One region of the Enterobacter sp. QK-SA4 genome, then DNA from elsewhere that is predicted to be linked to it. Evidence: predicted binding sites of a transcription regulator. Region 1 holds the regulator's gene; the other holds the start of a gene.
What was found. Region 1 encodes PhoB, which activates phosphate uptake and scavenging genes when phosphate is short. Its sites were predicted from a motif close to CTGTCATAAAACTGNCNNAT; they were not measured.
Positions count from the first base shown of each region.

Region 2: the regulator PhoB is predicted to act here: its motif matches at 1,795-1,814, upstream of pstS (phosphate ABC transporter substrate-binding protein PstS).

Region 1 is NZ_JBXFXH010000007.1:3,742,668-3,745,811, reverse strand. It holds gene sbcD (exonuclease subunit SbcD) at 1-646, opposite strand, end outside; gene phoB (phosphate response regulator transcription factor PhoB) at 834-1,523, shown strand; gene phoR (phosphate regulon sensor histidine kinase PhoR) at 1,545-2,840, shown strand.
Region 2 is NZ_JBXFXH010000007.1:4,748,357-4,751,500, reverse strand. It holds gene glmS (glutamine--fructose-6-phosphate transaminase (isomerizing)) at 1-1,580, shown strand, start outside; gene pstS (phosphate ABC transporter substrate-binding protein PstS) at 1,902-2,942, shown strand; gene pstC (phosphate ABC transporter permease PstC) at 3,071-3,144, shown strand, end outside.

The DNA.
Region 1 (3,144 bases):
CGGCTGGCGGGAAGTTCTGCGCCGGAAAGGCATCCAGCGTGCCGATATAGATGTCACGTACCGCGTCACTTTTACTGGCCCCGACGGTGGTGAGATGCCCCGTCGCAATCACCGGAATCGGCTGGTCGCCGCGCAGGGCGCAGGCATCGGCGTGCTGCTGGTGATAATAGTCGGTGATGGCCTGTAATAGATGCTGCTGCTTTTCCGCACCCGACAGCCCCGCCTGGCTTTGCACGATGTCGCGCGGCCGTAAAAAGGGAATGGGGCACAGCACCGCCCCCGGCGTGCCGTCGCGTTTTTTCAGGATCTGCGGGGCGTGCCCGGCGCTGGCGACGACGGTGGTATTGAGAAATGCCAGGATGTCGCGGGATTCATTGAGCGTCGCGACGGAATCATGGTTGCCGGCGACAATCACCAGATGACAGCCGGTTTGCTGCAAATTCACCACGAAGCGGTTGTACAGTTCACGCGCATAACTGGGGGGTGAGCCGGTATCAAAGATGTCACCCGCCACAATAATCGCGTCCACCTCGTGCGTCCGGGCCGTTTCCAGCAGCCAGTTCAGGAAGGCTTCATGTTCAGCCGCACGGCTTTTGCTGTAAAAATTTTGACCCAGATGCCAGTCCGAGGTGTGAAGTATGCGCATAGCTGATCCGTGGCAAAAAAGAGAAAGCAGGATTATAAACGTTCAGAGACGGGAAAATAACCGCTGTAATAAAACAACGGTTTGCCCCTTATCGTGGTACTGTTTTTCATAAATCTGTCATAAATCTGACGCATAATGGCGCCGAATTACAAACTTGTAACTTAAATAAGATAAGACAGGGCAAAGTATGGCGAGACGTATTCTGGTCGTAGAAGATGAAGCTCCAATTCGTGAAATGGTGTGCTTCGTGCTCGAGCAAAACGGCTTCCAGCCGGTTGAAGCGGAAGATTATGACAGCGCAGTGAACCAGCTGAATGAACCCTGGCCCGATCTGATTCTGCTGGACTGGATGTTGCCCGGCGGCTCCGGACTGCAGTTTATCAAACACCTGAAGCGTGAAGCGCTGACCCGCGACATCCCGGTTGTGATGCTCACGGCGCGCGGAGAAGAAGAGGATCGCGTGCGCGGTCTGGAGACCGGCGCGGACGATTACATTACAAAACCGTTCTCCCCAAAAGAGCTGGTTGCCCGCATTAAAGCCGTGATGCGCCGTATTTCGCCGATGGCGGTGGAAGAGGTGATTGAGATGCAGGGGCTGAGCCTTGACCCCACCTCACACCGCGTCATGACCGGTGAAAATCCTCTCGACATGGGGCCTACCGAATTTAAACTCCTGCACTTCTTTATGACCCACCCGGAACGCGTTTACAGCCGCGAGCAGTTGCTGAATAACGTCTGGGGAACTAACGTGTATGTCGAAGACCGGACGGTTGACGTACATATTCGCCGCCTGCGAAAAGCACTGGAACTGAGCGGCCACGATCGCATGGTGCAGACGGTCCGCGGCACGGGTTATCGTTTTTCTACCCGTTTCTGAACAATGACAGGAGTGTGACGCGTGCTGGAACGTCTGTCATGGAAAAGGCTCGTCTTTGAACTGATCTTATGCTGTATTCCGGCCTTCCTTCTGGGGGCCTTTCTTGGACACCTGCCGTGGTTTCTGCTGGCGTCGGTCACCGGGCTGCTGATCTGGCATTTCTGGAACCTGCTGCGCCTCTCCTGGTGGCTGTGGGTTGACCGAAGTATGACGCCGCCGCCGGGAAGCGGCAGCTGGGAGCCGCTGCTGTACGGTCTGCATCAGATGCAGATGCGTAATAAAAAGCGTCGCCGCGAGCTGGGAAGCCTGATTAAGCGTTTTCGCAGCGGTGCAGAGTCGCTGCCGGATGCCGTTATTCTGACGACCGAAGAAGGGACGATCTTCTGGTGTAACGGCCTTGCGCAACAGCTGCTGGGCCTGCGCTGGCCCGACGACAATGGCCAGAATATCCTCAACCTTCTACGCTATCCCGAATTTACGCTGTATCTGAAAAAGCGTGATTTTACCCGCCCGCACAATCTGAAGCTCAATAATGGTCGCCATCTGGAAATCCGCGTGATGCCCTACAGCGATAAGCAGTGGCTGATGGTGGCGCGCGATGTCACCCAGATGCACCAGCTGGAAGGGGCGCGTCGCAACTTCTTCGCCAACGTCAGTCACGAACTGCGTACCCCGCTGACCGTGCTTCAGGGATACCTGGAGATGATGCAGGAGCAAACGCTGGAAGGCGCGCCGCGTGAAAAAGCGCTGCACACCATGCGCGAGCAAACGCACCGGATGGAAGGGCTGGTGAAGCAGCTGCTGACGCTCTCGAAGATTGAAGCGGCGCCAACGCTCGCGCTAAATGACACCATTGATGTGCCGATGATGCTGCGGGTCGTTGAGCGTGAAGCGCAGACGCTAAGCCACAAAAAGCATCACCTGGCCTTTGAGGTCGACAATACGCTGAAGGTGCTGGGCAGCGAAGATGAACTGCGTAGCGCCATTTCCAACCTGGTGTATAACGCGGTGAATCATACGCCGGAGGGGACGAATATCGTGGTGCGCTGGCATCATGCCCCAACGGGGGCTGAGTTTAGCGTGGAAGACAACGGGCCGGGAATTGCGCCTGAGCATATTCCGCGCCTGACCGAGCGCTTTTACCGTGTGGATAAAGCGCGATCCCGGCAGACTGGCGGAAGCGGTCTGGGGCTGGCAATTGTGAAACACGCGGTGAATCACCATGAAAGCCGTCTCGATATTCAGAGTACGCTGGGTAAAGGAACCCGCTTCAGTTTCGTTATTCCGGAACGATTAATTGCCAAAAAGATCGCCTGACGGCAGGCGTGTCATTTTACCTTTCCACGGGTCAGCGTCTGCTGGCCCGTTTGCTTTGCAGTCAAGCGAAACGCGGATGAATTTTATACGGCTGACTGTTTTTTGTTCGCATGATTAGCCATGGGTTTTTCTTATAAATAGCGTATTGTTCTGAGGTGTATTTTCATGATGGCATATTGTTCTGGTTTTGCGATCCCACCTTGCCTTTAAACGTTATAAGCGTTTAAATTGCGCCCCAGATACTGTCAGACCGACTGTATTTGCGTGGTAAATCGAAAAACTATTCTTCTCCACGCCAGGACGG
Region 2 (3,144 bases), 1.0 Mb from region 1:
GTAACGCGCACCCGCATGTGTCTGAACACATTGTGGTCGTGCACAACGGCATTATCGAAAACCACGAACCGCTGCGCGAAGAACTGAAAGCGCGCGGCTACACCTTCGTCTCTGAAACTGACACCGAAGTGATTGCTCACCTGGTGCACTGGGAGCTGGAGCAGGGCGGCACGCTGCGTGATGCGGTGCTGCGTGCTATCCCTCAGCTGCGCGGTGCGTACGGTACGGTGATCATGGATTCCCGCGATCCGTCCACATTGCTGGCAGCGCGTTCCGGTAGCCCGATGGTTATCGGTCTGGGCATGGGCGAAAACTTCATCGCTTCTGACCAGCTGGCGCTCCTGCCGGTTACCCGTCGCTTTATCTTCCTCGAAGAGGGTGATATCGCGGAAGTGACCCGTCGCAGCGTGACCGTCTTTGATACCAAAGGCGAGCAGGTGAAACGTCAGGAGATTGAATCGAATCTGCAGTACGACGCGGGCGACAAAGGCGCTTACCGTCACTACATGCAGAAAGAGATTTACGAGCAGCCAAACGCCATCAAAAACACCCTGACCGGGCGCATCAGCCACGGTGAAGTGGATCTGAGCGAGCTGGGCGCAAACGCGAACGAACTGCTCGGCAAGGTCGAGCATATTCAGATCGTGGCCTGCGGCACCTCATACAACTCCGGTATGGTCTCTCGCTACTGGTTTGAATCCCTGGCAGGCGTGCCGTGCGATGTGGAAATCGCGTCTGAATTCCGCTATCGCAAATCCGCGGTGCGTCGTAACAGCCTGATGATCACCCTTTCCCAGTCTGGTGAAACGGCGGATACGCTGGCAGCGCTGCGTCTGTCTAAAGAGCTGGGTTACCTGGGCTCTTTGGCTATCTGTAACGTTCCTGGCTCATCGCTGGTGCGTGAGTCCGATCTGGCGCTGATGACCAAAGCGGGCACCGAAATCGGTGTGGCCTCTACCAAAGCGTTTACCACTCAGCTGACCGTTCTGCTGATGCTGGTGGCGAAGCTGGCGCGTCTGAAAGGTGAAGATGCGTCCGTTGAGCACGACATCGTTCACGGCCTGCAGGCGCTGCCGAGCCGTATTGAGCAGATGCTGTCTCAGGACAAACGCATTGAAGCGCTGGCGGAAGATTTCTCCGACAAACATCACGCCCTGTTCCTGGGTCGTGGCGATCAGTATCCGATTGCGCTGGAAGGCGCGCTGAAGCTGAAAGAGATCTCCTACATTCACGCTGAAGCCTATGCGGCTGGCGAGCTGAAGCACGGCCCGCTGGCGCTGATTGACGCGGATATGCCGGTCATCGTTGTGGCACCAAACAACGAACTGCTGGAAAAACTGAAGTCTAACATCGAAGAAGTGCGCGCCCGCGGCGGTGTTCTGTACGTCTTCGCCGACAAAGATGCCGGTTTTGTCAGCAACGACAACATGCATATCATCGAGATGCCGCATGTGGAAGAGGTGATTGCAGCAATCTTCTACACCGTTCCGCTGCAGCTGTTGGCCTATCACGTTGCGCTGATCAAAGGTACCGACGTTGACCAGCCGCGTAACCTGGCGAAATCGGTTACCGTAGAATAATCCCTTCAGGCTCCACCTTCGGGTGGAGCTTTTTTATCCTGCCCGGCTTGTTCTTCATCAATCCTTTCTCGTTTTTAATAATGACAATTTGTCATCTTCAGCTACTTTTTTCAGTGTCACATAAAGAAAATATTTCTGAAAACGCCTTGTCATAAAAGCGGCTAACGCGATGAAAAATAAGCTTTCTTTTGCTTATTTTTAAGTGAAATTTACGTTGTCATAAAACTGTCATAATTCGTACATTTATCTGTCACCTGTTTGTCCTATTTTGCTCATCGTAGCCACTAAACAACGATTTACGAAAATCTTGCAGGAGACATTATGAAAGTTATGCGTACCACTGTCGCAACTGTTGTCGCCGCGACCTTATCTCTGAGCGCGTTCTCTGTATTTGCAGAAGCAAGCCTGACTGGCGCTGGTGCAACCTTCCCTGCGCCGGTGTATGCCAAATGGGCGGATACCTACCAGAAAGAAACCGGTAACAAGGTTAACTATCAGGGTATCGGCTCCTCCGGTGGCGTTAAACAAATTACCGCGAACACGGTTGATTTCGGCGCATCAGACGCTCCGCTGTCTGATGACAAACTGGCTCAGGAAGGCCTGTTCCAGTTCCCTACCGTGATCGGTGGCGTGGTCCTGGCCATCAACCTGCCGGGCGTGAAGTCGGGTGAACTGGTGCTGGACGGCAAAACGCTGGGTGACATCTACCTGGGCAAAATCAAAAAATGGGATGACGAAGCGATCGCTAAACTCAACCCAGGTCTGAAGCTGCCTTCTCAGAACATCGCCGTGGTTCGCCGCGCGGATGGTTCCGGTACCTCTTTCGTGTTCACCAGCTACCTGGCAAAAGTGAACGAAGAGTGGAAATCTAAAGTCGGCTCCGGCTCTACCGTTAACTGGCCAACCGGTCTGGGCGGTAAAGGTAACGACGGTATCGCCGCGTTCGTACAGCGTCTGCCTGGCTCCATCGGCTACGTAGAGTATGCGTACGCGAAGCAGAACAACCTGTCCTACACCAAACTGGTTTCAGCCGACGGCAAACCGGTTAGCCCAACCGAAGAGAACTTTGCTAACGCCGCGAAAGGCGCTGACTGGAGCAAATCCTTCGCGCAGGATCTGACTAACCAGAAAGGCGAAGGTGCGTGGCCAATCACCTCTACCACCTTCATCCTGGTTCACAAAGAGCAGAAGAAACCTGAGCAGGGCGCCGAAGTGCTGAAGTTCTTCGACTGGGCGTACAAAAACGGCGGCAAACAGGCTAACGCCCTGGATTACGCTACCCTGCCGGACAACGTGGTTGAGCAGATTCGCGCTGCATGGAAAACCAACGTGAAAGACAGCAGCGGTAAAGCGCTGTACTAACAGGATATATTTAACGAAGATGGCGGGTGGCGCTGCGCTTACCCGCCCTACGGTTTAAGCTGTAGGCCCGGTAAGCGTCAGCGCCACCGGGCATATTCGTAAAAACGTCTCAAACAGAAGAGTAATTTATGGCTGCAACCAAGCCTGCATTTAACCCTCCGGGTAAAAAAGGTGACATGATTTTCAGCGCGCTGGTGAAACT